Regions from separate parts of the Streptomyces sp. Tu6071 genome, predicted to be linked through region 1. Evidence: predicted binding sites of a transcription regulator. Region 1 holds the regulator's gene; each other region holds the start of a gene.

Region 1 (9,695 bases):
TACGCGGGAGCGCGGGAGGCGTGACGGGAGGGGGCGCCCTCCCCGCGGAGGATGCCCCCTTGCCGGGCCGGTCCTTGTGGCGTGCCGCGCTCCGCGCCCCGCGTGCCGCGCCCCGCTCCCGCCCCCGCGCCTCGGAACGCCGAAGACGCTGGTTTCGTGGCTGAGGTTGGCTGCTTCGGGGGTCGGCGCGCGTGCGCGAGGAAACGATTCGCTGCATGATCGTCGTATGAACTCCTCCTCCGCGCCCGTCGTCGTCCATCCTCCCGGGAGCGACGGGGGGCGGCGCGTGCAGGTGGACGGGCAGGTGCTGGGGGTGGCGTACGGGGTCGCGGACCTCGTGGAGTTCCTGCGGCGGGCGGGGCTGGAGGACGCCGAGGGGGCCGTCGCCGCCGATGAGGGATTCATCGAGTGGCGGGGCGAGGGGCCCGGGGAGTGGATCGCCTAGGGGCTCACGCTCGGTGACCGGCCCGGGCCTGGGACAATGGACCCCATGCCTTCCGCACTTCCCGACGGTGAGCCCGTGCCCGAGAACGGGGCGCTTCCGGCGCAGGCCCTGGACGGGGCCGCCGGGCGCCCGCTCGGCTTCTACCTGCACGTCCCCTACTGCGCGAGCCGCTGCGGGTACTGCGACTTCAACACGTACACGGCGAGCGAGCTGCGCGGCACCGGCGGTGTGCTCGCCTCGCGCGACAACTACGCCGACACCCTCGCCCAGGAGATCCGCCTCGCGCGCCGGGTCCTCGGCGAGGACCCGCGGCCGGCCCGTACGGTCTTCTTCGGCGGCGGTACGCCCACGCTGCTGCCCGCCGCCGACCTCGTCCGGATGCTCGCCGCCGTACGCGACGAGTTCGGCCTCGCGCCCGACGCCGAGGTGACGACCGAGGCGAACCCGGAGTCCGTCGACCCCGCGTACCTCGAAACCCTCCGTGAGGGCGGCTTCAACCGGATCTCCTTCGGGATGCAGAGCGCCAAGCCGCATGTTCTGCGCGTTCTCGACCGCAACCACACCCCGGGCCGTCCCGAAGCCTGCGTCGCCGAGGCGCGCGCGGCCGGGTTCGCGCATGTCAATCTCGACCTCATCTACGGCACCCCCGGCGAGAGCGACGCGGACTGGCGCGCCTCGCTCGAAGCGGCGGTCGGCGCGGGGCCCGACCACGTCTCCGCCTACGCCCTCATCGTCGAGGAGGGCACGGGCCTCGCCCGCCGCATCCGGCGCGGCGAGATCCCGATGACCGACGACGACGAGCACGCCGACCGCTACCTCATCGCCGACGAACTCCTCGCGAAGGCCGGTTTCAGCTGGTACGAGGTCTCCAACTGGGCGACCAGCGAGCCGGCCCGCTGCCTGCACAACGAGCTGTACTGGCGCGGCGCCGACTGGTGGGGCGCGGGGCCGGGGGCGCACAGCCACGTCGGCGGCGTCCGCTGGTGGAACGTGAAGCACCCCGGCGCCTACGCCGCCGCGCTCGCCGAGGGCCGCTCCCCGGGCGCGGGGCGCGAACTCCTCGGCGAGGAGGACCGCCGCGTCGAGCGCATCCTCCTGGAGCTGCGGCTGAGCGAGGGCTGCCCCCTCGATCTCCTCCTCCCGGCGGGTCGCGAGGCGGCGGCGCGTCATCTGGGCGACGGACTCCTCGATCCCGGGGCGTACGCGAAGGGCGCGGCCGTTCTCACGCTGCGGGGGCGGCTGCTCGCCGACGCGGTGGTGCGCGACCTCGTGGACTGAGCGATCCGCCCTGCTCGGTGCACGGCTGTACCGACCGGGCGTCAGGCTTCGGTGTACAAGTGTGCGCGTATGCGGGCGAGCGTCCCGGCGTTGTCAGTGAACAGATGTGCACTCATCCCGGCCGCCTCGGCCGCCACGATGTTCGGCGGGGCGTCGTCGACGAAGAGGCAGTCCCGGGGCCGTACCCCCAGCGCCTCGCACACGGCCGCGTAGGCGCGCGGGTCGGGCTTGGCGAGGCCCGTCTCGTGCGAGTACGAGAGGTGCTCGACCAGCGTGTCGAAGCCGTACAGCGCCGCCTCGCGCTCGCGCGCCCCGACGAAGCTGTTGCTCAGGATGCCGAGGCGGCAGCGACCGCGCAGACCCCGGACGAAGGCGATCAGCTCGGTGTTCGGGGTCCCGAGGTACTCCGCCCACAGGTCGTCCATGAAGGCGTCGAGGCCGGCGGCGTCGAGCCCGAGCCGCAAGGCCACCCGCTCCCGTACCGCCCCCTCGCCGATCCGCCCGAGCGCCCCCGCCTCCCACACGTCCGCCATCCGTGCCTCCACCGCCCCGGACGCCAGCCCGAGCCGCTCCTCCCACCGCGCCGCCCACCCTGTCGCGGGCGTGTACTCAAGGACGCCGCCGATGTCGAGCACGAGCGCTTTCATACGGGGGTTCCTCCCTCTGGACGGGGCGACGGTCGCCCCTTCGTGGGGGCAGGCTGGGGTCTGCCCCAGGGGGAAGGTCAACGACGGAGCCGAGCGCGCGGGAGCGATCACGCGCAGGGAAGAAACCGGCGGTAGCCGGTCGGCGGCCCCTGAGGGGCGGTCAGGTCTGGTCGGGAGCCGTCACGAAGTCGATCAGTTCTTCCACGCGGCCGAGTAGTTCCGGTTCCAGGTCCTTGTAGGAGTGGACGCGGGACAGGATGTGCTGCCAGGCCGCGCCCGTGTTCTCCGGCCAGCCGAGGGCGCGGCAGATGCCCGTCTTCCAGTCCTGCCCGCGCGGGACGCGGGGCCAGGCCGCGATGCCGACCGAGGACGGCTTCACCGCTTCCCAGATGTCGATGTACGGGTGCCCCACGACCAGCGCGTGCGGGCTCGCGACCTCCGCCGCGATCCTCGCCTCCTTCGAGCCCGGCACCAGGTGGTCGACCAGCACGCCGAGCCGCGCGTCGGGACCGGGTGCGAACTCCTCGACGATCGCGGGGAGATCGTCGACCCCCTCCAGGTACTCGACCACGACCCCCTCGATCCGCAGGTCGTCGCCCCACACCCGCTCCACCAGCTCCGCGTCGTGCCGCCCCTCCACGTAGATCCGCCCCGCCCGTGCCACGCGCGCCCGCGCGCCGGGGACCGCGACAGAGCCGGAGGCCGTGCGGGAGGGGGCCGCCGGGGTCGCGGCGGCGGGCCGTACGAGGGTGACCGCGTGGCCTTCCAGGAGGAAACCGCCCTCCGTGAGCGGGAAGACCCGCGTCTTGCCGAAACGGTCCTCCAGTGACACGACAAGCCCCTGCGCCGACTTCTCCCAGCCGGTCACCGCCCCGCAGAAGCCGCTCGTCACCTCTTCCACGACGAGATCCCGCTCCAGCGGCACCTGGGGGACGGTCCGCCGCTTCTTCCAGGGCGGGGTGAGGTCGGGGGAGTACGCGCGCATTCCCAGGACGATAGGAACATACGGCCGTCCGGGCGACCACGACACGCCGTACGGCCCTGCCGCGCCGCTCACTTCGACGGCCCCGCCGCGTCGCTCACGCCATGCCGCTCACCCCGCGCCCCCTCAACCCCGCGCCGCCCACCCCCCTCGGCTCACGACACGCCGAACCGCCGCGCGAGGGTGTCCCGCTGACGCCGTACGAACGCCGCGTCCACCAGTGCGCCGTGCCCCGGCACGTACACCGCCTCGTCGCCGCCCAGTCCGAGCAGCCGGTCCAGGGCCCCGGGCCAGCGCGCGGGGACCGCGTCGGGGCCCGCCTGCGGCTCACCCGATTCCTCCACGAGATCTCCGCAGAAGACCACCGTCCGCTCGCCCGGCACCACGAGCACGAGGTCGTGGCCCGAGTGTCCGGGCCCGACATTGGCGAGCAGTACGCGCCGCCCGCCGCCGAGGTCGAGCGCGAACTCGCCGCTCACCGGCTGGTCGGGCCCCCGCAGCAACGCGGCGGCCCGCCGTGCCTCCGCGGGGTCGAGCCCGTGCCGTACCGCGTCCTCGCGCAGCTCGGCGCGGCCCGCCTCCGTACCGAGGAGCGACTCGGCACCCACCGCCGCGTACACCGGGGCCTCCACGGCCGGGGCGCCGAGCGCGTGGTCGAAGTGCGGGTGCGTGAGTGCGAGATGCGTCACGCGCGAGCCGTCGCCGAGGAGCCGTTCCGCCGCGCGCCGCACCGCCTCGCCCTGCGCGAGGCCCGCGCCCGGATCCACGAGGAGGGCCGCATCCTCGCCCCGTACGAGCCCCGCCGTGCAGTCCCAGCCGGGCAGCCGCAGCCGTGCCACGCCCGGCGCCGGGTGCTCCCACTCCGGCAGTTCGGTCAACTCCATCGCGCTCCCCGCTCGTCGGTGGCGGTCCGGGGCGCGCGGCGGACCGCCACCGCTCCGCACCCGCCGTCTCCGCCACAACCCCGCTGTCCCTGCCGACACCCTGCCCCGTTCCGTCCCGCTCACCCCGGTACGGCCCCGCGCGCGTGCGGCGGGCCGCCGGTGAAGTGCCACAAAGCGCTGCCCGGCCTTGCCCGGGGGCCACCGTACGGCCGTACACTGGCCGGGGAAGTTCTGGCACTCAGACAGGGCGAGTGCCAGGCCCGGACCGGAGGCTCCGGCCGGAGGCCAGGGAGGTGGCGGCGTGCTCAGCGAACGCAGACTCGAAGTCCTGCGCGCCATCGTCCAGGACTACGTCGGCACCGAGGAGCCCGTCGGCTCCAAGGCGCTCACCGAGCGGCACAGGCTCGGGGTCTCCCCTGCCACCGTGCGCAACGACATGGCGGCGCTGGAGGACGAGGGGTACATCGCCCAGCCGCACACCAGCGCGGGCCGTATCCCGACGGACAAGGGCTACCGCCTCTTCGTCGACAAGCTCGCCGACATCAAGCCGATGACCGCGCCCGAACGCCGCGCCATCCAGAGTTTCCTGGACAGCGCGGTCGACCTGGACGACGTCGTCGGCCGCACCGTACGGCTGCTCGCGCAGCTCACGCGGCAGGTCGCCGTCGTGCAGTACCCCTCGCTGACGCGCTCCACCGTGCGGCACGTCGAGTTGCTCTCGATGAGCCCCGCGCGCGTCATGCTCGTGCTGATCACCGACACGGGCCGCGTCGAGCAGCGGATGATCGACTGCCCGGCGCCGTTCGGCGAGACCTCCGTGGCCGATCTGCGGGCCCGGCTCAACAGCCGGATCTCGGGGCGTCGCTTCGCCGACGTCCCGCAGCTCGTCCAGGATCTCCCCGACTCCTTCGAGCAGGAGGACCGCGGCACGGTCGCCGTCGTCCTGTCCACGCTGCTCGAAACGGTCGTCGAGGAGACCGAGGAACGGCTCATGATCGGCGGTACGGCGAATCTCGCGCGGTACGGGCAGGACTTCCCCCTCATGATCCGTCCGGTGCTGGAAGCGCTGGAGGAGCAGGTGGTGCTCCTGCGGCTGCTCGGCGAGGTCAACGACCCGCGGATGGCGGTCCGGATCGGTCATGAGAACGCCTACGAGGGGCTCAACTCCACCTCGGTGGTGTCGGTCGGTTACGGTTCGGGCGGCGAGGCAGTCGCCAAGCTCGGCGTGGTCGGACCGACCCGCATGGACTACCCCGGAACGATGGGAGCGGTACGCGCAGTGGCTCGTTACGTCGGACAGATCCTGGCGGAGTCGTAAGTGGCCACGGACTACTACGCCGTACTCGGCGTGCGCCGCGACGCCTCCCCGGACGAGATCAAGAAGGCCTTCCGCCGGCTGGCCAGGGAACTCCACCCTGACGTCAACCCCGACCCGAAGACCCAGGAGCGGTTCAAGGAGATCAACGCCGCCTACGAGGTGCTCTCGGACCCGCAGAAGAAGCAGGTCTACGATCTCGGCGGCGACCCGCTCTCGCAGGCGGGCGGCGGTGGCGGGGCCGGTGGCGGCTTCGGCGGCGCGGGCTTCGGCAACTTCTCGGACATCATGGACGCCTTCTTCGGCACGTCCCAGCAGCGCGGCCCGCGCTCGCGGACCCGCCGGGGCCAGGACGCCATGATCCGCCTGGAGATCGACCTCAACGAGGCGGCCTTCGGCACCACCAAGGAGATCCAGGTCGACACCGCGATCATCTGCTCGACCTGCAACGGCGAGGGCGCGGCCCCGGGCACCTCGGCGCAGACCTGCGACATGTGTCGCGGGCGCGGCGAGGTCTCGCAGGTCACGCGGTCCTTCCTCGGACAGGTCATGACCTCGCGGCCCTGCCCGCAGTGCCAGGGCTTCGGCACGATCGTGCCGAACCCGTGCCCCGAGTGCGCCGGGGACGGCCGCATCCGCTCGCGGCGCACGCTCACCGTGAAGATCCCGGCCGGGGTCGACAACGGCACGCGCATCCAGCTCGCGGGCGAGGGCGAGGTCGGGCCGGGCGGCGGTCCCGCCGGTGACCTCTACGTCGAGATCCACGAGACGGCCCACTCCGTCTTCCAGCGGCGCGGCGACGACCTGCACTGCACGGTGACGATCCCGATGACGGCCGCCGCGCTCGGTACGAAGGTGCCGCTCGACACGCTCGACGGGACCGAGGACGTCGACATCAGGCCGGGTACGCAGTCCGGCCAGTCCGTGCCGCTGCACGGGCGCGGGGTCACGCACCTGCGGGGCGGCGGGCGCGGTGACCTCATCGTGCACGTGGAGGTGCAGACGCCGGGGAAGCTCGACGCGGAGCAGGAGCGGTTGCTGCGGGAGCTGGCGAAGCTCAGGAACGAGGAACGGCCCACGGGGCAGTTCCAGCCGGGCCAGCAGGGGCTGTTCTCGCGGCTCAAGGACGCGTTCAACGGGCGGAGCTGACGCGTTCCACGGGCGGCTGAGCGGTAGTCGTCGCGGTCCGGGGCGGGCCTCTCGGGGCTCCGCCCCGGACCGCGCTCCTCCAGCGCCGTAGGAGCGGGTCCCGTGCGTGCCGCTGGTGCGGCTCGTGGGACGATTTCGGGATGTCCTCTGTGTTCGGCGAGTTGTTGCGCCATCCCGTTGTGCAGGCTCCGATGGCCGGTGGTGCCTCCTGTCCCGAGCTGGCCGCCGCCGTGTCGGAGGCCGGGGGGCTCGGGTTCCTCGCCGGCGGGTACAAGAGTGCCGAGGCGGTACGGGACGAGGCGCGCCGGACCCGGGAGCTGACCGGGCGGCCCTTCGGGGTCAACCTCTTCCTGCCCCAGCCGGAAGCGGACGCGGATGCCGTCGACGCGTACGCGGACGGGCTTGCGGGGGAGAGCGCGCGGTACGGGGCCCCGCTCGGGGGCCTTCCGGACGGTGCGCTGGACGACTTCTTCGACGCGAAGGTCGCGGTGCTGCTCGCCGAGCCCGTCGCCGTCGTCTCCTTCACCTTCGGCTGCCCCAGCCGCGACGTGCTCGACGCCTTCCAGCGCGTCGGCACCCTCACCGTCGTCACCGTGACCACCCCCGAGGAGGCGCGCGCCGCGCAGTGGGTGGGGGCGGACGCGCTGTGCGTGCAGGGCGTCGAGGCGGGGGGCCACCAGGGCACGCACCTCGACGACCCCGCCACCGACGGCTGCGGGCTCGGGCTCCTCAGCCTCCTCGAACAGGTCCGCCACACCGTGCCGTTGCCGTTCCTCGCGGCGGGCGGCCTCATGCGCGGTACGCAGATCGCGGCCGTGCTCGCGGCGGGGGCTGAGGCCGCTCAGCTCGGCACCGCCTTCCTGCCCTGCCCCGAATCCGGGGCGCACCCCGTGCACAAGACGGCGCTGACGAGCCCGCACTTCACCCGTACGACGCTGACGCGGGCCTTCTCGGGCCGTCCCGCGCGCGGGCTCGTCAACCGTTTCGTACGGGCGCACTCGGCCGAGGCTCCGGCCGCGTACCCGCGGGTGCACCACCTCACGGCGGGGCTGCGGCGGGCCGCGGCGGGCGCGGGGGACGCGGACGGCATGGCACTCTGGGCCGGGCAGGGTCACCGGCTGGCCCGTACGCTCGCCGCCGGGCGCCTCGTCGAGACGCTCGCCGCCGAGACGCGCGCGGCGCTCACACCGTTGACGCGCTGAACCCCCTCCCCGTGAACCGCGTGCCTCTGCACCCCGTGCCCCTGACACCCGTGCCCCTGACCCTTGCTCTCCAGAACCCGCGCCGCTGAACGCGTACCGCTGAAAGGACCGGCATGACCGCCGCCGTTTTCCTCGCCCCCCGGCTCGCCGAAGAGGCCGTACCCGGCGGGGCCTTCGTCCTCGACGGGCCCGAGGGGCGGCACGCGGTCTCCGTGAAGCGGTTGCGTCCCGGTGAGGAGATCGTGCTCAGCGACGGGGAGGGGCGGTGGGCACCGTGCGTCGTGAAGGCCGCCGAGGGCAAGGACCGGCTGAGCGTCGAGGTCGGTGAGCTGCGCGAGGAGCCGGTACCGAGCCCGCGGCTCGTCGTGGTCCAGGCGCTGCCCAAGGGGGACCGGGGGGAACTCGCCGTCGAGACGATGACGGAGACGGGTGTCGACGCGATCGTGCCGTGGCAGGCGGCCCGCTGCGTGACGCAGTGGCGCGGCGACCGGGGTGCGAAGTCCCTCGCCAAGTGGCGGGCGACGGCGCGCGAGGCGGGCAAGCAGTCCCGCCGCCCCCGCTTCCCCGAGATCGCCGAGGCCGTCTCCACGAAGGAGGCGGCGGCCCTCCTCTCGCGCGCGGCGCTCGCCGTCGTCCTCCACGAGGACACCGGGACCGCGAGCACCCCGCTCGCGACGCTCCCCCTCCCCGACGAGGGCGACATCGTCCTCGTCGTCGGCCCCGAGGGCGGTGTCGCCCCCGAGGAGATCGCGAGTTTCACCGCGGCCGGCGCCCACGTCTGCCGCCTGGGCCCCTCGGTCCTGCGCACCTCCACAGCGGGCACGGCGGCCGTCGCGCTGCTGTCGGGGCGTACGGGGCGGTGGGGGTAGACCCGGGTGTGCCGCGCTCGGGGCGGTTGACTTCGCTGGTGGAGGAACTTCCGGGCGGGCATGGCGGATCGGGGGGCGGGGGTCGAGCATGAGGGGATGATTCGCGCTTCCTCGCAGGGGCTTTCGTTCGATTCGGCTGCCGCCGGTTATGCCGCGCACCGTCCCTCCTATCCGTCCGCTCTCCTTGAGGCCGTCGAGGAGCTGGGCGGGTTCTCGCTCGTCGGGGCCCGCGTGGCCGATGTCGGGGCCGGGACCGGGCTCGGGACGCGCGTGCTGGTCGAGCGCGGGGCCCGGGTGGTGGGCGTGGAGCCGGGTGCCGGGATGGCCGCCCAGTTCCGGGTCGGGTTGCCCGGGGTTCCGCTCGTGCTCGGGGACGGGAACGCTCTGCCTCTGCACTCCTCCTCTCTCGACGTGGTCACCTACGCCCAGTCCTGGCACTGGACCGATCCCCGCAGGTCCGTTCCGGAGGCGCTGCGGGTGCTGCGGCCCGGGGGCGCGCTCGCACTCTGGTGGAACGACTCTGACGGTGGGGTGCCGTGGGTCGCCGAGCAGGACGCCCGGCTACGGCGGCTCTTCGCGGGCGGCGACGCCTCGTACGACCCCGAGGCCCGCTTCCGGCGGCTCCCGGGTGAACTGCCCTTCGTACGGCGGCAGGTGCGGTGGAGCCGGGACGTCTCGCTCGACGCGCACCTCGCCAATCTCGCCACGTACTCCGACTTCCTCCTCCTCGGCAGGGAAGGGACGGACCGCTTCCTCGCCGAGGAGCGGGAGATCCTTGCCGGGGTCTTCCCCGGCGGGACGGTCCGGGAGCAGTACGTGGTCAGCCTCGCCGTCGCCGTGCGCTGACCCCCGGGGCCTTACTTCGCGAGCGAGGCCGGGACCCAGTCCCGTACCGCTATCTCCAAGAGCACCCGGCGCTCTCCC
Region 2 (9,695 bases), 1.1 Mb from region 1:
CGGTCGACGGGCACGCCGGGGCCGAAGCCCGCGCGCGCGAGGACGGCGCGGGACGCGGTGTTGCGGACGTCCGTGTCCGCCCATACGCGGGACAGGCCGAGCGATGCGCCGGCGAGGGCGCACAACTCCCGCACGGCGGCGGTGGCCAGTCCGCGCCCGGTTGCCCCGCGCGCGAGCCGGTAGCCCAGTTCGCCGTCCTCGCCCGTGACGATGTCCATGAGGTTGAAGCGGCCGAGCACGGTGCGGGCGTCGTCGTCGAGCAGAACGTGGAAGCGGCAGGCGCCCGCGTCCTGTTCGGCGAGGAGCGCGGCGTGCCGCGCGGCGAAGCCCTCGGCGGTGAAGTACGCGTCGCCCCGGTCCGGCACCCACCGCGCGAACCACTCCCGCTCGGCCCGCTCGAACTCCAGCACCGCCGACGCGTGCGCGACGGTCAACCGCTCCAGTCGAGGCATGCCGCGACCGTAGCGGCGGTGCCGGGGTGGCGGCACCTGAATTACGGGCACCTGATCACGGGTTGCGGCAGGCGGCACATCCGGCCTGTGGACAGCGAATTCCTCTCACTCGGAAGAGTGAGCGCTTTTTTGGGGTCGCGGACTTTATCCACAGATGTGGGCTGAGGGCGGCTGGGGGGTGGCGACTTGCGAAAGACTGGTATCGGGGTCGCCCCCCGGGTGGGTGGGGGTGTGCCCCGGCACAGCAGCACAGGCCCGACCACGCCCGCCGCCGTCCCGCCTTGCCCTGCCTCACCCCCCTCGCCTCACCCCCGCCCTGCCTCGCCCCGCCTCACCTCACCGCGCCTCGCCCAGCTACCTCCCCACTCGCGCCACATCCCCACCCCAAGCAGCCCTCGCTCCCCGCCCCCACCCCCCAGCCGACGCCTCGCCCCCCACCCGCCCGCCCGCCCGCCCGCCGCCGATCCCCGGGGGGACAACCGGGACAACTCCCAAGCCCAAGGCCCCACCCCCACACCCCCATGCACCCCCATGCACCCCCACCCACCCCATCCGGACCCCACCCCTCCGTTCCCTCTTCCAGTGGGCTCCCCGGTGCCGTAGCGTCTTCCGTATGCGTATCACCGCCCCCCGTCTTTACGGCGGCCTCGCGGCGCTCGGGGTCCTCGTCGTTCTCGCGCTCCTCATGTGGCCGGTGGGCGGGAGCGGTTGCGGGAGCGTGCTGGGGACCGGGGAGTCCGGTGGGCCCACCGCGAGCGCGTGCAACGCGGACCATCACCGGCAGGCCAATCTCGCCCTCGGCTTCGCCGTGCCGACCCTCGTCCTGGGCGGCCTCTACCTCCGCGCACAGCGCCGCCCCTGACACGCCTACGCGCACATCCCCCGCGCGCACCCCACGCCCCCCCGACGCCCCACCAGGGCAGCACCCGCCACCGCAACCCCACCCACACCCCGCACGCGCGCCCCCGCCCGTCCTCCGTGCGACCCACCACCGCAGTCCCCACCACCGCGCCCCCACCCCAGCTCCACCCACACCCACCCCACCCCCTCACGCGCCCCCCCACAGACCGCGCCGCCGCTCCCCCACCCCCCGCAAGGGGGGACTCCCGGTCCCCGGACAAGTGCGGCCTTCATCCCCCTCGCCCCACGGGGCACTCTCGATGACGTAAGCGAAAGCCCACGCGAACGTCTACGGAGCACCCCATGACCGACAACCACACCACCCACGACGCCGCCAGCGCCTCCACCGCCCCCGGCGCCCCGACTCCCAAGATCACCCTCGTCACCGGCGCCAACCGGGGGCTCGGCAAGGAGGCCGCGCTGCACCTCGCCGCGGCCGGGCAGGACCTCCTCCTCACCTACCGCTCGCACGCCGAGGAGATCGAGGCCGTGCTCGGCGAGGTGCGCGGGCTGGGGCGTACCGCTGTGGCCTTCCGGCTCGACACGACCGAGTTCGGCGCGTTCCCGGCCTTCGCCGCGGAGGTGCGGGCCGCGCTCGGCGAGCACTGGGGGCGGGACACCTTCGACCACCTCCTCAACAACGCCGGTTCCGCCGCGATGGCGACCGTCGCCGAGACCACCGAGGCGCAGCTCGACAGCATGTACGAGGTCCACTTCAAGGGCCCGTACCTGCTCACCCAGGCACTCCTGCCGCTGCTCGCCGACAACGGGCGGGTGCTCAACGTCTCGACCGGGCTGACCCGTTTCACGCAGTCGGACGCCGCGCCGTACGCCTCGATGAAGGGTGCCGTGGAGGTCTTCACGCGCTACCTCGCCAAGGAGCTCGGCCCGCGCAGCATCGCGGTGAACGCGATCGCCCCCGGCGCGACCGCGACCGACTTCGGCGGCGGCTACCTGCGGGACAGCGAGCAGGTACGGGAGGGCCTTGCGAACGTCATCGCGATGGGCCACGTCGGCGACCCGGTCGACATCGGCGCGGCCGTCGCCTCGCTGCTCGCCGACGGCACCCGCTGGATCACCGGGCAGCGCATCGAGGCGAGCGGCGGCATGCTGCTGTGACCCCGGTCGGCACGCGGCCGTGAACCCCACGCCCCACCCCGGCGGCACCCCCGCCTCCCCCACGCCACCCCGCTTCACCGCGACAGCACCCCGTCCCGCCGAGGCGTCCCCTCACCCCGCCTGAGCGGCACCCCACCGGAGCGGCCTACCACCGGAGCACCCCACCAGGGCGGCACTCCACCCCACCGGGCCGTCCCTTCACCCCGCCGGGGCACCCCCACCGGAGCCCCGGGGGGCGGCACCCCCACCGGAACCCCCCGAAGCGCCACCCCACCCCGCCGGGGCACCCCCACCGGGCACCCCCGCCGGAGCCCCCGGGGGCGACACCCCACCCCCACCCCGCCGCAAGCACCCCCACCCGCCCGGCATCATCGACATCACGACCGCCAAAGACGCCCCCTGAGGAGGACCGCCGTGGACCGGGCTCAGCTCGCCGACTTCCTGCGCACCCGACGGGCCGCGCTGCAACCCGAGGACGTCGGGCTGCCGCGCGGTCCGCGCCGCCGTACCGGGGGGTTGCGGCGTGAGGAGGTGGCGGCGCTGTGCGAGATGTCCGCCGACTACTACACGCGCATCGAGCAGGAGCGCGGCCCGCAGCCCTCGGAGCAGATGCTCGCCGCGATGGCGCGCGGGCTGCGCCTCACCCTCGCCGAGCGCGACCACCTCTTCCTCCTCGCCGGTCACAACGCGCCCGCCCGCACAAGCCGTACGGACCACATCACGCCGGGGCTCATGCGCATCCTCGACCGCCTGGAGGACACCCCGGCACAGGTCCTCTCGGGGGTCGGCGAGACGCTCAAGCAGACCCACGCGGCGACGGCGCTGCTCGGGGACCAGACCCTTTTCACCGGTCTGGAGCGCAGCATCACGTACCGCTGGTTCGCCGCGCCCGGGACGGTGCGTCCGCTCTACCCGGCGGAGGACCACACGCTGCGCGGCCGGTTCTTCGCCTCCGAGTTGCGCGCCGCGTACGCGCGGGAGGGGAAGGGCGGGCGCGCCGAGGAGATCGCGGAGGCGCTGCTCGCGCGCAGCGAGGAGTTCGCCGCGCTGTGGGCGGCGCACGAGGTCGGTCTGCCGCAGACCGAGACGAAGCGGGTGCGGCATCCGGATCTCGGGGTGCTCGATCTGTACTGCCAGGTGCTCATCGATCCCGCCCAGTGGCAGTCGCTCCTCGTCTACACCGCGACCCCCGGCACCGGCAGCCACGAGAAGCTCCAGCTCCTCAACTCCCTCCCGGCCCGCGCCCCGGGAGCCTGACCCGGCGACACGGGAGCCAACCGCTCCCCACCCAGCCCCTCCCGGGCGAACCCCTCCCGCGCGAACCGCTCCCGGCCCAGCCGCCCCCGCGCGAAAGCTCCCCGGCCAAGCGCCCCACGCGCCCCGCCCCCGCACGGCCCGCCCCGCCCCGCCCCGCAGGCAGCTCACAGCACGCCCGTCTCCCGCGCCCGCAGCACCGTCGCGAGCCGGTCCCTCGTCCCGAACTTGCGGTAGAGGTGGGCGAGGTGGCGGTGGACGGTGCGGGGTGAGATGCCGAGGCGCTGTGCGATGGCGCTCGCGGTACGGGCCTCGGCGAGCAGGGCGAGGACGGTGATCTCGCGCGGGGTGAGGCCGAGTGCGGCGGCGCGTTCCTCCCGTACCGTCGCCGCCTCCGGGCCGCCGGGGGTTGTGCGCCAGGCGCGCAGGTGGGCGGCGTGTGCCTCGACGGCGGCGATGACGGGCTGGGCGCGGCGGGCGTAGGCGAGGTGGGCGGGGGTGAAGGGGCGGCGGCCCGTGCGGTGCAGGAGGCAGCCGTGGATGGCGCCCTTCTCCGGGCGCGGCAGCGGCAGGCCGAGGATGTCGGTGGAGCCGAGCGCGTCGCGCAGTTGTCCGGCGGGGGCGGCGTGGCGCCAGGCGTGGGCTCCGGCGGTGGCGCGCGCGGTGAGGGGTTCGAGGGGGTGGCCCGCGACGTAGTGGTCGACGAAGGGGTAGCCGGTGCGGATCACGTCGAGCTGTTCGGGGCCGAGGAGGTGGTGGGCGGGACCCTCGGGGGTCCAGAGCCGGACGGTGCCCTCGCCGGGGCTCCACTCCTCGGCCTTGCGGACGGCGAGGTCGGCGTCGAGCGCGTCGAGCAGTTCGGTGAAGGCGAGGGACCACAGCTGTTCGGGGCGGGTCTCGTGGAGTGCCGCGACGGCGAGTTCGAGCAGCCGGGCGAGCGCGACCGGGTCCGCGTCGGCTCCGTCCATCGTCCCGTCCCCTCCGTGAGGTGTGCGGTCCGTGCGTCCGGGCGGCGCCCTGCCGGCCACGGCCGCGTCTGTGAGTACAAGTACTCATACCCTGCCGCGCTCGTCCACGGCATCCTGTCCCGGTGACGACCGTCCGGAACGGGGCGGTGGTACCGGGCTGCCCGCCCGCGCCGGATTCGGGGGAAGCGACGCGGGCCGCGCCCGGCACAGCCGCCGCCCCTGGGGGAACGCGGACGGTCGGCCACACGAAGAAGCGGCACCTCCTGGACCGGGAGGTGCCGCTTCTTCGTGTACGGGTACGGGCCGCCCGACGCCGGACGGATACGGGCCCGCCCCAACCGGACGGGTACGAGCCCCGCGAGACCTAACGGCTACGAGCCCCCGAGACCGATCCGGTACGCCCCCCGAGACCGAACGGGTACAGGCCCATCCCCCGACGAACGGGCACGAGCCCCGGCGCCGAAGGGTCACGGGCCCCCGCCGGACGGACACGATCGCCGAACAGCTACGCCCCAAGCCCCCGCAGGCGAAGCCCCCGCACGCGGCCGGGGCCCGCACGTCCGCAGACGTACGGGCCCCGGGGAACCCTCATCCAGTCCGGCCCTGGGGCCGGTGGCCGGATCAGAAGTCCATGTCACCGCCCGGCATGCCGCCCGGGGCGGCCGGGGCGGCCTTCTCCGGCTTGTCGGCGATGACGGCCTCGGTGGTGAGGAAGAGCGCGGCGATGGAGGCCGCGTTCTGGAGGGCGGAGCGCGTGACCTTGGCCGGGTCGAGGATGCCCTCGGCGATCATGTTCACGTACTCGCCGGTCGCGGCGTTGAGGCCGTAGCCGACCTCAAGGTTGCGGACCTTCTCCACCACGACGCCGCCTTCGAGGCCGGCGTTGACGGCGATCTGCTTGAGCGGGGCCTCCAGGGCGGTACGGACGGCGGCGGCGCCGGTCGCCTCGTCACCCTCGAGCTCCAGCTTGTCGAAGACCGCGGAAGCCTGGAGCAGGGCCACGCCACCACCGGCGACGATGCCCTCCTCGACGGCCGCCTTGGCGTTGCGCACGGCGTCCTCGATGCGGTGCTTGCGCTCCTTGAGCTCGACCTCGGTCGCGGCACCGGCCTTGATGACGGCGACGCCACCGGCGAGCTTCGCCAGGCGCTCCTGAAGCTTCTCGCGGTCGTAGTCCGAGTCGCTGTTCTCGATCTCGGCGCGGATCTGGTTGACGCGGCCCGCGACCTGCTCGCTGTCGCCGGCGCCGTCCACGATGGTCGTCTCGTCCTTGGTGATGACGACCTTGCGGGCGCGGCCGAGCAGCTCGATGCCGGCGTTCTCCAGCTTGAGGCCGACCTCCTCGGAGATGACCTGGCCACCGGTGAGGATGGCGATGTCGCCGAGCATGGCCTTGCGGCGGTCACCGAAGCCGGGGGCCTTGACCGCGACGGACTTGAAGGTGCCGCGGATCTTGTTGACGACCAGGGTGGAGAGCGCCTCGCCCTCGACGTCCTCGGCGATGATCAGCAGCGGCTTGCCGGACTGCATGACCTTCTCCAGCAGCGGAAGGAGGTCCTTCACGTTGCTGATCTTGGAGTTGGCGATGAGGATGTACGGGTCGTCGAGCGACGACTCCATGCGCTCCATGTCGGTGGCGAAGTACGCCGAGATGTAGCCCTTGTCGAAGCGCATACCCTCGGTGAGCTCCAGCTCCAGACCGAAGGTCTGGGACTCCTCGACGGTGATGACGCCTTCCTTGCCCACCTTGTCCATGGCCTCGGCGATGAGCTCGCCGATCTGGGTGTCGGCGGCGGAGATGGAGGCGGTGGAGGCGATCTGCTCCTTGGTCTCCACGTCCTTGGCCTGCTCCAGGAGCGCGCCGGAGACGGCCTCGACGGCCTGCTCGATGCCGCGCTTCAGGGCCATCGGGTTGGCGCCGGCGGCCACGTTGCGCAGGCCCTCGCGGACCAGGGCCTGGGCCAGGACGGTCGCGGTCGTCGTGCCGTCACCGGCGACGTCGTCCGTCTTCTTCGCGACCTCCTTGACCAGCTCGGCGCCGATCTTCTCGTACGGGTCCTCGAGCTCGATCTCCTTGGCGATGGAGACACCATCGTTGGTGATCGTGGGGGCGCCCCACTTCTTCTCCAGGACGACGTTGCGGCCCTTGGGGCCGAGGGTCACCTTGACGGCGTCGGCGAGCTGGTTCATACCGCGCTCAAGGCCGCGCCGCGCCTCCTCGTCGAACGCGATGATCTTGGCCATGTGAAGTGGTCCTCCCAGGACACGGGGTGGGCTGAGGGACCGTGTGGCGCCCGCGACGGACGGCCTGGGACCCGCGCCGAATTCCTTGCCACGGCGGGGCCTCCGGGCCTCACCGACCCGGTCTCTCTGTCACTCTCACCATCAGAGTGCTAACGCTAATGATTAGCACTCTGCCCCATCGAGTGCAAGCCACTTGAGTGCGCCCTACCCGACCCGGACCCGTCCCATGCCACCCGGGCGTGTACGCGCGCGGGCGTGGCGGCGACGGACGCCACCCACCGCCCCGGCGAACCGCGGGACGGGGGACGAGACCCCGCCCACCCGCGCGAGCAGGCACGACGCGGACCCGCCCCGGCCCCTGGCAGCACGCGCGACGCGGACCCCGCCCCCGCCCGCACGCGCGACGAGGGCCCGCCCCCGTCTCCGGGTGCGGGCCCTCGCCCGTGCTCGTCATGTCGTGCCGTACGCGGCCGTGCGGCCCCGTACCGGTCGGAGCGCTGTTCAGGCGGCAGCGCGGACCATGTCCGCCTGCGGGCCCTTCTGGCCCTGCGAGATCTCGAACTCGACCCGCTGACCCTCCTCCAGGGTGCGGTAACCGTCCATCTGGATCGCGCTGTAGTGGACGAATACATCCGCACCACCGTCGACCGCGATGAAGCCGTAGCCCTTCTCCGCGTTGAACCACTTGACGGTGCCCTGAGCCATGCCTAACTCCCCTATTACTGGCCCTTGCACAGGAACGCACTTCGCGCACCCGGGTCAGACCTCACCCCCGCGGGACCTTGGGGGCGTGCGCCGGAACGCGTCGACCGCCGCTGAATGTATCTGCCCAACTGCCGTCCGCAACAGGTCAGTCGGACGAGAAATCGGCCCGGATCGCATCCCGACATGGCCGGAGAATTCACGGAAGGTCGGGACACGTCGGGCCTGGCAAAAGGAACGCAAAGCCGCAAATGGGCGGCGCGGAAAGCGGAATTGATTCCCAGGATTCCGACAGGTGCGCATGCGGCGCTCGGGGTTTCCTGGAGCCGCCGTGAAGAAAGGGGCGGAGCAATACCCCGACTCTACTCCTGCGAATCCCATGGAATTGCCCCCTCCGCTTGTGGTGCGGAGGGGGCAGGGGTGAGACGAGAGGTGCGGGCGGTTAGAGGACCGCCAGGCGCGGGGGGCGCGTACGGCCGCGACCACCCCCTTGCGGGGGGCGCGTACGACTCGGGGACCCGCCCCATGCGCGGGGGCGCGTACAGCCCGAGGCCGCCCCCGCAGGCGTGCGTACGGCCCCGGGACCGCCCCCGCGCAGCGGCTCAGCAGCCGCCGGCGACCGCCGGGATGATCGAGATCCCCGTGCCGTCGGGGGTGGCCGTGTCGAGGCCCTGCTCGAAGCGGATGTCGTCGTCGTTGACGTAGAGGTTCACGAAGCGGCGGAGCTTGCCGTCGTCGTCGAGGACGCGGGCGGAGATGCCGGTGTGGTGGCGCTCCAGGTCGGCGATGACCTCGGCGACGGTGGCGCCCTCGGCGGGGACCTCCGCCTGGCCGCCGGTGTAGGTGCGCAGGATGGTCGGGATACGAACGGAAACGCTCATGGCGTGGCCTTTCTCGGGCAGCGCGGGAGAGGAGAGTGCGAGGGGGACGGGGCTCAGCCCGCGAGACCGGCGGCGCGGAAGGCGTCCAGGTCGGGGCGGATGGTCGCGGTGGGCCCGGTGGTCGGGGCGACCGCGTCCAGGGTCTTGAGGCCGTCGCCGGTGTTGAGGACCACGGTGGTGAGGGCGGGGTCGAGCTGCCCGTTCTCGATGAGCTTGCGCGTCACACCGACCGTGACGCCGCCCGCCGTCTCCGCGAAGATGCCCTCGGTGCGCGCCAGGAGCTTGATCGCGTCCACGACCTGCTCGTCGTCCACGTCCTCGACGGCGCCGCCCGTACGCCGGGCGATGTCGAGCACGTAGGGGCCGTCCGCCGGGTTGCCGATCGCGAGGGACTTCGCGATCGTCTTCGGCTTCTGCGGGCGCACGACGTCGTGCCCGGCCTTGTAGGCGGTCGAGACCGGCGAACAGCCCTCGGCCTGCGCGCCGAAGATCTTGTACGGCTTGTCCGCGACGAGACCGAGCCTGATCAGTTCCTTGAGGCCCTTGTCGATCTTCGTGAGCTGCGAGCCGGAGGCGACCGGGATGACGATCTGGTCGGGGATCTCCCAGCCGAGCTGCTCGCAGATCTCGTACGCGAGCGTCTTCGAGCCCTCGCCGTAGTACGAGCGCAGGTTGACGTTGACGAAGCCCCAGCCCTCGCCGAGCGGGTCGCCGATCAGCTCGGAGCAGAAGCGGTTCACGTCGTCGTACGTGCCCTCGATGCCGACGAGGTCGCCGCCGTAGACCGCGGCCATGACGACCTTGCCCTGCTCCAGGTCGTGCGGGATGAAGACGCAGGAGCGGAAGCCGGCGCGGGCCGCGGCGGCGCCGACGGCGCCCGCGAGGTTGCCCGTGGAGGAGCAGGACAGCGTCGTGAAGCCGAAGGCGCGCGCGGCCTCGACGGCGATCGCGACGACGCGGTCCTTGAAGGAGTGCGTCGGGTTCCCGGAGTCGTCCTTGACGTAGAGGCCGCCGGTGACGCCGAGTTCCTTGGCGAGCCGGTCCGCCTTCACGAGTTGCGTGAGTCCGGGGTTGGTGTTGGGGTGGCTCGCCACGTCCGCGGGCACGGGCAGCAACGGTGCGTAACGCCAGATGTTCTTGGGGCCGGCCTCGATCGTGCGGCGCAGTTCCTCGAC
Region 3 (9,695 bases), 700 kb from region 1:
GCCGCTCTACGGCGTCAACCACCTCGCCTCGCACATCTGCGTCGACCAGCTCGAACACGGCCCGCTCCCCGAGCCGACCATGGCGCTCCTCGTCAGCGGCGGGCACTCCTCGCTCCTCCTCTCGACGGACATCACCTCCGACGTACGGCCCCTCGGGCAGACGATCGACGACGCGGCGGGCGAGGCGTTCGACAAGATCGCGCGCGTCCTCGACCTCGGCTTCCCCGGCGGCCCCGTCATCGACCGGTACGCGCGCGAGGGCGACCCGGAGGCCATCGCGTTCCCGCGCGGGCTCACCGGGCCGCGCGACGCCGCCTACGACTTCTCCTTCTCCGGGCTCAAGACGGCCGTGGCGCGCTGGATCGAGGCCAAGCGCAGGGCGGGCGAGGAGGTGCCCGTACGGGACGTGGCGGCGTCCTTCCAGGAGGCCGTCGTCGACGTGCTCACGCGCAAGGCGGTACGGGCCTGCAAGGACGAGGGCGTCGACCACCTGATGATCGGCGGCGGCGTGGCCGCGAACACGCGCCTGCGCGCGCTCGCGCAGGAGCGGTGCGAGCGCGCGGGCATCCGGCTGCGCGTCCCGCGCCCCAAGCTGTGCACCGACAACGGCGCGATGGTCGCCGCGCTGGGCGCCGAGATGGTCGCCCGGAACCGGGCCGCGTCGGACTGGGAGCTGTCGGCGGACTCCTCGCTCCCCGTGACGGAACCGCACGTGCCGGGGCACGACCACGGCGACTCGGACACGGACGGCGGCCACGGGCACCACCACCACCACCACGGCCACGACCACGTGCACGAGGTCGCGAAGGAGAACCTCTACAAGTGACGGTCACGACGCTGATGTGGGAGGCCCGCGCCCGGGAGGGCCGCGGCCCCGACCTCCTCGCCTGGACCCGCGCCCAGCCCCTCCCCGCCACCCCCCTGCGCCGCGAGACCTTCACGGCCGCCCAGGACCGCGTCCTCGTCCTGACCTGGTGGGAGGGCGAGCCGGATGCCGGCCACCCGGAACTGGCGGAGCCCCCGGAGGACTTGGTGACACGGGCGGTGCACCGCTGGCGGTTCGCCTCGGCGGGCGTCGAGGGGGACGCGCGCACGGACGCCTGACACGGACGCCTGACACGGACGCCTGACACGGGCGTCAAGGCCCCGGAACGCAGGAACGATCTTCCTTCACCCGTCCGGCGGAAGAAGCCGCCGGACGGGCCTTCCGGCATGTCCGGCGCGGGATCGTGGACCCGCTCGGGCGGTCGGCCCGGCCCGCATAAGCCGCGCGAAAAGGACAGGACGGATGTCGCTCATTCATGCCGCACCTCCCGATACCCGGGCAGGATGTACGGGAGGAGGCGAGCCCATGACCCCGAAGAGCGAAGTCCCGGCCGACATGACGGTCGAGGAATTCGAGCAGATCGCCCGCACTGCCCCGGAGACCGTCCGGCTGGAGTACCTGAACGGAAAGATCGAGGGCAAGCCCGTGCCGGACGGCAAGCACGACGAGATCATCATGTGGCTGCTGGAGCAGTGCTTGCAGCACCGGCCGGATCTGCGGCTCTACCCGGAGCGTGGGCTGAAGGTGGAGAAATACCGCAGGGGCCGGGCGCGGCCGGACGGTGTCCTGGCGCCACGGCGGCACTTCCTCACGTCCGGCGACTGGGCGGAACCGGACGGCGTGCTCATGGTCGCGGAGGTGACCTCGCACGACTGGGACACCCACCAGCGGGACCGCGTGGAGAAGGCCAAGGGCTACGCGGCGGCAGGCATCCCGGTGTACCTGCTCATCGACCGTCAGGCGGGCGGCTTCGTCGTGTACACCGAGCCGGACGACGGCGGCTACCGCAGTGTCACCGCTCGCGCTTTCGGTGCGCCCATCGAACTTCCGGAGCCAGTAAGCCGCACCCTGGAAAGCGAGGAGCTGAAGGAGCTGGCCGGCTGACGGCCCGCCCCCTCACACCCCCCGCCCCACCAGCATCACAGGCGCCCCCAGCGCCCGGGTCATGAAGACCACCGCCTCGTTCGGGCCCTTCGGTTTCACCTGGCGGCGCAGTTCGTCGGGCTCCATCGCCGAACCCCGCTTCTTCACCGTCAGCGTGCCGACGCCGCGCTCCCGCAGCAGGGACTTGAGGCGCTTCACGCCGAAGGGCAGGACGTCCGTGATCTCGTAGGGGCGCGCGTACGGGGTCGGGGTCAGGGTGTCCGCCGTGAGGTACGCGAGCGTGTCGTCGATCAGGGTCGCGTCCAGGTCGCGGGCGACCTCGGCGACCAGGTGGGCGCGGATCACGGCCGCGTCCGGCTCGTAGAGGTAGCGGGCGACCGGGGCCGCCGGGGGGTTCGGGAGCCCGGTGCCGCGCAGCCGGTGCGGGCCCGGGAGCAGGGTCGCCGTCGTCCCCGTGCCCGTACCGAACCACAGCACCGCCTCCTTCAGCTCGCCGCCGTCCGAGACCCACTCGCCCGCCGCGTCGGCGGGGATCGCCTCGTGCGGTACGCCGGGGGCGACCTTCAGGGCGCCGAGCCGCCCGCTCCGCGCCGCGCCGATCGCCCAGCTCAGCGGCGGCGAGTACGCCTCCGGGTCGAAGATCCGGCCCCGGCCGCCGCGCCGCGCCGGGTCGGCGAAGACCGTGTCGCAGTCGCCCGCGTCGACCTCCGTCACGTCCGCGCACTCCACCTCGATCAGCTCCGCGAGCCCCAGCGCCTCCGCGTTCGCCCGCGCGACCGCCGCCGTCAGCGGGTCGCGGTCCACGGCGCGTACCGCGATCCCCGCGCGCGCGAGCGCGAGCGCGTCGCCGCCAAGCCCGCAGCACAGGTCCGCGACGCGTACCGCGCCGTACTCCTTCAGCCGCTCGGCGCGGTACGCGGCGACCGGCGCCCGCGTCGCCTGCTCCACGCCGCCCGGCGTGAACCACATCCGCGCCGCGTCCTCGGCCCCGAACTTCGCGACGGCGCGGTCCCGCAGCCGCGCCTGTGCGAGCGCCGCGGTCACGAGCGCGGGCGGATGCGCGCGGCGCAGGCGGGTCAGGGCCGCCAGCTCGTCGGCGGGCCGCAGCCCCCGCAGCTCGGCGAGGAGCGCGCTGCCCTCGGGGGTACGGAGAGCGGAGAGATCGTCGAGGTCCACGGGGCCATTGTCCGGGGCGCGGGCGACGGGGCGGTACGGGGGAGGGGCGACGGGGGCCGCGCCCCGTGCCCGTACCGCTGTGCGCGTGGCAGTGGTGGGCCGCTCGGCTGACGGCCCGGCGCGGCGGGGGCGCGGGGGCCCGGGCGGGGGAGTGTCAGGGCATGGGAAAGATACGGTTTACCGCCACGAACCCCCGTACGTCCGGCGTCGGCCCGGCTCTCGCCCGCTCCGCCGCCCTCCTCGGCGCCGCCCTGCTCGTGGCGGGCTGCGCGGGCACGGAGACCTCCGTCCGTACGAGTTCCGCACCGGGCGGTTCCGCCTCCGAGGTTTCCGGGGCTCCCGCGTCCGGGGCTCCCGGCTCCGGCCTCCCAGGCCCTGAAACCTCCTCACCCGGCACCTCAGCCCCCGCGTCCGGCATCCCCGCGTCCGGCATCCCCGCGTCCGGCACCCCCGCCCCCGGCGCCCCCGGCCCCGCCGCCGCCCCGCGCGGGCTCGCCGAGGAGGCGCGGCAGGGGACCGAGGCGATACGTGGGGCGGTCGAGGCGGAGGCGCGCGAGGCCGAGGCGCGCAAGGCCGCTCTCCTCGCCGCGGCACGCCGCTGGGGGCTCCCGCAGGCTCCGCTCCTCGTGCCGCCCCCGCCCCGTACGAAGTCCCTGCCGCCCACGCGCCGGGGGTTCGGCGTGAGCGGGCCCCGCACGCGAGGGCTCCCGCCCGTCTTCACGCGGGTCCCGACCCGCGACCGCGTGGTCTTCCTCACCATCGACGACGGCGTGGACCAGGACCCGGCGACGCTCCGGATGCTGCGCGAACTCCACGTCCCGTACACGGCCTTCCTCAGCGACGACGCAGTCGACGGCGGCTGGGAGTACTTCCGCGCGGCGCACGCGCAGGGGGCCGCGCTCCAGAACCACACGCTCCTCCACCGCTACCTCCCCGGCCTCTCCCGCGCCGCCCAGCGCCACGAGATCTGCGGCATGCAGGACACCTTGCGCCGCCACTACGGGCGGGCCGCCACGCTCTTCCGGCCGCCGTACGGGAGTTACAACCGCGACACCCTGGAGGTCGCCCGCTCCTGCGGCATCCGTGCGGTCCCGCTGTGGGAGGCGGAGGTCTTCCCCGGCCGGGTCGTCTACCGCGACAGCGACCTGCACCCCGGGGACCTCGTCCTCACGCACTTCCAGGGGCGCGCGCAGTGGAACGGCTCGATGGCGGACGCTCTTCGCACGTTTCTGCGCACCGTCACCGAGAAGGGGTACGCGGTGGCCCGCCTGGAGGACTACATCTGAGTCCAGAGGGGGAGAGGGGCCTTCCGGGACATCGTCCGGAAGGCCCCTCTTCCGCTTCGGACGGCACTCGCCTGGCACTCCGCTTGACCGAGTGCTAATCGCGGTCATAGTCTCGGCTCTGGCACTCCCCACCGGAGAGTGCCAAGCAGCGACGGGCAGTCCGGCACCCGCGACGACGGATTACCGGTCGCCACCCAATGACTTATTCACCCCGTGATCTCCGAAGGGGGAGGTCGGATCGTGACGACCGCCAGCTCCAAGGTTGCCATCAAGCCGCTTGAGGACCGCATTGTGGTCCAGCCGCTCGACGCCGAGCAGACCACGGCCTCTGGCCTGGTCATCCCGGACACCGCGAAGGAGAAGCCCCAGGAGGGCGTCGTCCTCGCCGTGGGCCCGGGCCGCTTCGAGAACGGCGAGCGCCTGCCGCTCGACGTCAAGACCGGCGACATCGTGCTCTACAGCAAGTACGGCGGCACCGAGGTGAAGTACAGCGGCGAGGAGTACCTCGTCCTCTCGGCCCGCGACGTGCTCGCGATCATCGAGAAGTAAGCAGCACCCCGGTCGCGTCCGGGTCTTTCCCGGACCACCCGGCTTTCGCAACGAGCCGCGCCCCCGGACCCCGTCCTCTTCGACGCCGGGGCCCCCGGGGGCGCGGTCGTTGTGTTCACCCACGACTTTTCCGAGTTTTCCCGAAGGGCTGAATCGCTCCCATGGCGAAGATCCTGAAGTTCGACGAGGACGCCCGTCGCGCCCTTGAGCGCGGCGTCAACAAGCTGGCCGACGCGGTCAAGGTGACGATCGGCCCCAAGGGCCGCAACGTCGTCATCGACAAGAAGTTCGGCGCCCCCACCATCACCAACGACGGTGTCACCATCGCCCGCGAGGTCGAGGTCGAGGACCCGTACGAGAACCTCGGCGCCCAGCTCGTCAAGGAGGTGGCGACCAAGACCAACGACATCGCGGGTGACGGCACCACCACCGCGACCGTGCTCGCCCAGGCGCTCGTCCGCGAGGGCCTGCGCAACGTCGCCGCCGGCGCGTCCCCGGCCCTCCTCAAGAAGGGCATCGACGCCGCCGTCAAGGCCGTCTCGGAGGACCTGCTCGCCACGGCCCGCCCGATCGACGAGAAGTCCGACATCGCCGCCGTCGCCGCGCTCTCCGCGCAGGACCCGAAGGTCGGCGAGCTGATCGCCGAGGCGATGGACAAGGTCGGCAAGGACGGTGTCATCACCGTCGAGGAGTCCAACACCTTCGGCCTGGAGCTGGACTTCACCGAGGGCATGGCCTTCGACAAGGGCTACCTCTCCCCGTACATGGTCACCGACCAGGAGCGGATGGAGGCCGTCCTGGAGGACCCGTACATCCTCATCAACCAGGGCAAGATCTCCTCGATCCAGGACCTCCTGCCGCTGCTTGAGAAGGTCATCCAGGCCGGTGGCTCGAAGCCGCTCCTGATCATCGCCGAGGACGTCGAGGGCGAGGCGCTCTCCACCCTCGTCGTCAACAAGATCCGCGGCACCTTCAACGCCGTCGCCGTCAAGGCGCCCGGCTTCGGCGACCGCCGCAAGGCCATGCTCGGCGACATCGCGACCCTCACGGGCGCGACCGTCATCGCCGAGGAGGTCGGCCTCAAGCTCGACCAGGCCGGTCTGGACGTGCTGGGCTCCGCCCGCCGCGTGACCGTGACCAAGGACGACACGACGATCGTCGACGGCGGCGGCCAGCAGGCCGACATCGACGGCCGCGTCGCCCAGATCAAGGCCGAGATCGAGACCACGGACTCCGACTGGGACCGCGAGAAGCTCCAGGAGCGCCTCGCGAAGCTCGCCGGTGGCGTGTGCGTCATCAGCGTCGGTGCCGCGACCGAGGTCGAGCTGAAGGAGAAGAAGCACCGTCTGGAGGACGCCATCTCCGCGACCCGCGCCGCGGTCGAGGAGGGCATCGTCTCCGGTGGTGGCTCCGCGCTCGTCCACGCCTCGAAGGTCCTCGCCGACTCGCTCGGCAAGACCGGCGACGAGGCGACCGGGGTCGCGGTCGTCCGCGCCGCCGCCGTCGAGCCGCTGCGCTGGATCGCCGAGAACGCGGGCCTCGAGGGCTACGTCATCACCTCGAAGGTCTCCGAGCTGGACAAGGGCCAGGGCTTCAACGCCGCGACCGGCGAGTACGGCGACCTCGTGAAGGCCGGCGTCATCGACCCGGTCAAGGTCACCCGCTCCGCCCTGGAGAACGCCGCCTCCATCGCCTCGCTGCTCCTGACGACCGAGACCCTCGTCGTCGAGAAGCCTGCCGAGGAGGAGCCGGAGGCCGGTGGCCACGGCCACAGCCACAGCCACTGAGGCACCGGACGGCGGCCGGGCGGTGAGCCGCTCCGGCTGACGGGCTCCCGCCCGGCCGCCGTTCCCCGCCGCACGACGGCGAAAAGGGCCGGTCCCCCGCGAGGGGGACCGGCCCTTCGGCATGCGCACCCGGGCTCCGGCGGGCAACGCCCCGGCCGGTACGACGGTGTGCCGCCCTCAGGCCCCGCGCCGCGCCGCGTGCCCCCGGGCGCCGTGCCCGACCGGGGACGCCGTCACCGTCCCCGCCGCCCCGGTCTCCTCCTCGGACAGCGCCGCCTCCACGGGCGTCGGCCAGGGCGGCTCCACGAAGAGGTTCTGCCACTGGGGCTTGTGCAGCGGGTCGTGGCCGAGGGACTGCGTCATCGCGTGCGGCTCCTTGCGGGGTACGGGGGAGGGGCGACGCCCGCCGGGAGCGGCCCCCCACCCCGTTTGCCCCGCGGGCGTGCTCTCACGCCGACAAGTGCAGCCCCTCCGCCGCCACCGGCTCCGCGAACGGCTCGCCGCGCGTCCAGCGTTCGATCTCGTCGAGCGCGTGGTCGGCCATGCGGTGCACCTCGTTGCCGAGGGAACCGGCGACGTGCGGGGTGAGCAGGACGTTCGGGAGGGAGTAGAAGGGCGAGCCGGGCAGCGGCGGCTCCGGGTCCGTCACGTCGAGGACGGCGGAGAGGCGGCCGGAGGCCAGCTCGGCCAGCAGCGCGCTCTCGTCGATCAGCGAGCCCCGCGACGTGTTGACGAGCGTCGCCCCGTCCGGCATCGCGGCCAGCTCGGCCGCTCCGATCAGGTGCCGGGTGCTGGGGAGTTCGGGGGCGTGGACCGAGACGACCGAAGCGCGCGCGCACAGTTCGGCGAGGCCGACGGAGCGCGCGCCGAGCGCCGCCGCGTCCGCCTCGGACACGTACGGGTCGTGCAGCAGCACCTCGAAGTCGAAGGGCCGCAGGAGTTCGAGGACCCGGCGCCCCACCCGGGAGGCCCCCACGAGCCCCACGACGCGCCGGTAGTTCCCGGCCGCGCGCAGCTCGCGGTGCCAGTCGCGTCGCCCGCCCGGCTCGCGGGCCCCGCGCGCCGAGTCGAGCACCTTCTTGCCGGAGAAGAGGATCGCGGCGAGCGTGTACTCGGCGACCGGGAGGGCGTTGGCGCCCGCCGCCGAGCTGACCTGGATGCCGCGCTCCCAGCACGCGTCGGTGACGAAGCCCTTCACGGTGCCCGCCGCGTGCACGACGGCGCGCAGCCGAGGCGCCCGCGCGAGCACGTCGGCGGTCAGCCGCGGCACCCCCCAGCAGGTGAGCAGCACCTCCGCCTCGGCGAGCGCGGCGGCGAGGGCCGGTCCGGGGTCGGTGAAGTCGCTCGCGAGCAGGCCGGGATCGGTCCGTACGAGGCGGCCCAGTCTTTCGTGGTGGGCCGGCGTCAGCAGTTCCTCCGCGACCTGGGGGGCCATGGCGAGCAGGGCCCGGGGACGTCGGTCGGTGGCCTCGTGCATGGTGATGCGAGTACTCCTCACAAGGTGGGGGTGGATGCGGTACGGGGGGCGCGCCCGCCCGTACCGCCGTACGGGAGCGGCTACTTGACCCCGCCCGCCGTCAGCCCCGCCTTCCAGTGCCGCTGGAGCGTCACGAAGGCGATGATGAGCGGCAGGACGGCGAGCAGCGAGCCGGTGACGACCATCGGGTAGAACTCCGGGTTCGCGTTGGCGCTGCTGTGCCAGTTGTAGAGGCCGAGGCTGAGCGGGTAGAGCTTCTTGTCCGAGAGCATGACCAGTGGCAGGAAGAAGTTGTTCCAGACGGCCGTGAACTGGAAGAGGAACACCGTCACGAAGCCCGGCATGATCATGCGGAGGCCGATCGACCAGAAGACGCGCATCTCGCTCGCCCCGTCGATGCGGGCCGCCTCCAGCGCCTCGTTCGGGATGTACCCGGCGCTGAAGATCCGCGAGAGGTACACGCCGAAGGGGTTCACCAGGACGGGGATGAGGACGGCCCAGTAGGTGTTGACCGTGTGCGTCTTGACGGCGAGGAGGTAGAGCGGCAGCGAGAGCGCGGTCGAGGGCAGCAGCACCCCGAGCAGCACCATCGCGAAGAGCTTCTCCTTGCCCTTGAAGACGTACTTGTCGAAGGCGTACCCGGCGGCGACGCTCACGAGCGAGCAGCCGAGCGCTCCGACGCCCGCGTAGATCAGCGAGTTGAGGTACCAGCGGAAGTAGAGGCCGCCTTCGTAGTCGGCGAGCGCGGAGAGGTTGTCGCCGAGGTCGAAGCCCTCGAAGGAGAAGACGTTGCCGCCGAGGATGTTCCCGGCGTCCTTCGTCGCCGCCGTCACGAGCCAGACGAGCGGGAAGAGCGCGTAGACGGCGGCGACGAGCAGGACGACGTTGACGGCGACGCGCGAGGTCCAGCGGCCCGACCGCCTGCCCTTGCGGGTCGCGACGGGCGCCCGGCGCGGGGTCTTGGCCGTGGCCGGTTCGCCCGGTGTGCCTTCGCCGGGTGCGGCGAGGAGTGGCGTGGTCATGCCTGGGCCCCCTTCCGGTTCGAGAGGCGGGTGACGACGAAGGAGAGGACGGCGGCGACCAGCGCGATGAGCACGGAGGCCGCGGCGGCCCGCCCGTAGTCGTTGATCTGGAACGCCTCGGAGTAGGCGTACATGTTCGGCGTGTACGTACTCGTGACGGCGGAGCCGGAGCTGGACAGGAGCAGCGGCTCGGTGAAGAGCTGGAGCGAGCCGATGATCGTGAAGAGCAGCACCAGGAAGACCGAGGAGCGGATGAGCGGCAGCTTGATCGAGAAGGCGACGCGCCAGTTGCCCGCGCCGTCCACGGCGGCGGCCTCCAGCATCGAGCGGTCGATGGCCTGGAGCGCCGCGTAGAAGATGACGAGGTTGTAGCCGAGCCACTCCCACACGGCGATGTTCACGATCGACGGCAACGCCCCGTCCGGGCCGAAGAAGTCGAAGCCGAAGCCGCCCGACTCCATCGCCTTC

The links. The regulator HrcA, encoded in region 1, represses chaperone genes, less so after heat shock. The targets are predictions, from matches to a motif close to TTNGCACTCNGNNNNNCNGAGTGCNAA.
Region 2: the regulator HrcA is predicted to act here: its motif matches at 7,100-7,126, upstream of groL (chaperonin GroEL).
Region 3: the regulator HrcA is predicted to act here: its motif matches at 4,464-4,490, upstream of groES (co-chaperone GroES).

The regions. Positions count from the first base shown of each region.
Region 1 covers NZ_CM001165.1:5,394,287-5,403,981, forward strand. The annotation lists gene STTU_RS22570 (AMP-dependent synthetase/ligase) at 1-24, shown strand, start outside; gene STTU_RS22575 (hypothetical protein) at 227-445, shown strand; gene hemW (radical SAM family heme chaperone HemW) at 491-1,723, shown strand; gene STTU_RS22585 (HAD family hydrolase) at 1,765-2,370, opposite strand; gene STTU_RS22590 (DUF3097 domain-containing protein) at 2,531-3,355, opposite strand; gene STTU_RS22595 (MBL fold metallo-hydrolase) at 3,508-4,236, opposite strand; gene hrcA (heat-inducible transcriptional repressor HrcA) at 4,538-5,554, shown strand; gene dnaJ (molecular chaperone DnaJ) at 5,555-6,700, shown strand; gene STTU_RS22610 (nitronate monooxygenase) at 6,841-7,902, shown strand; gene STTU_RS22615 (16S rRNA (uracil(1498)-N(3))-methyltransferase) at 8,016-8,771, shown strand; gene STTU_RS22620 (class I SAM-dependent methyltransferase) at 8,832-9,617, shown strand; gene STTU_RS22625 (pyridoxamine 5'-phosphate oxidase family protein) at 9,629-9,695, opposite strand, start outside.
Region 2 covers NZ_CM001165.1:4,314,470-4,324,164, reverse strand. The annotation lists gene STTU_RS18050 (GNAT family N-acetyltransferase) at 1-452, opposite strand, end outside; gene STTU_RS18040 (hypothetical protein) at 1,066-1,314, shown strand; gene STTU_RS18035 (SDR family NAD(P)-dependent oxidoreductase) at 1,656-2,471, shown strand; gene STTU_RS18030 (helix-turn-helix transcriptional regulator) at 2,886-3,728, shown strand; gene STTU_RS18025 (helix-turn-helix transcriptional regulator) at 3,893-4,693, opposite strand; gene groL (chaperonin GroEL) at 5,315-6,937, opposite strand; gene STTU_RS18015 (cold-shock protein) at 7,439-7,642, opposite strand; gene STTU_RS18010 (MoaD/ThiS family protein) at 8,242-8,520, opposite strand; gene thrC (threonine synthase) at 8,574-9,695, opposite strand, start outside.
Region 3 covers NZ_CM001165.1:4,694,789-4,704,483, forward strand. The annotation lists gene tsaD (tRNA (adenosine(37)-N6)-threonylcarbamoyltransferase complex transferase subunit TsaD) at 1-826, shown strand, start outside; gene STTU_RS19750 (hypothetical protein) at 841-1,104, shown strand; gene STTU_RS19755 (Uma2 family endonuclease) at 1,352-1,930, shown strand; gene STTU_RS19760 (THUMP-like domain-containing protein) at 1,943-3,106, opposite strand; gene STTU_RS19765 (polysaccharide deacetylase family protein) at 3,268-4,392, shown strand; gene groES (co-chaperone GroES) at 4,633-4,941, shown strand; gene groL (chaperonin GroEL) at 5,103-6,728, shown strand; gene STTU_RS19780 (hypothetical protein) at 6,906-7,091, opposite strand; gene STTU_RS19785 (hydroxyacid dehydrogenase) at 7,177-8,205, opposite strand; gene STTU_RS19790 (carbohydrate ABC transporter permease) at 8,286-9,227, opposite strand; gene STTU_RS19795 (carbohydrate ABC transporter permease) at 9,224-9,695, opposite strand, start outside.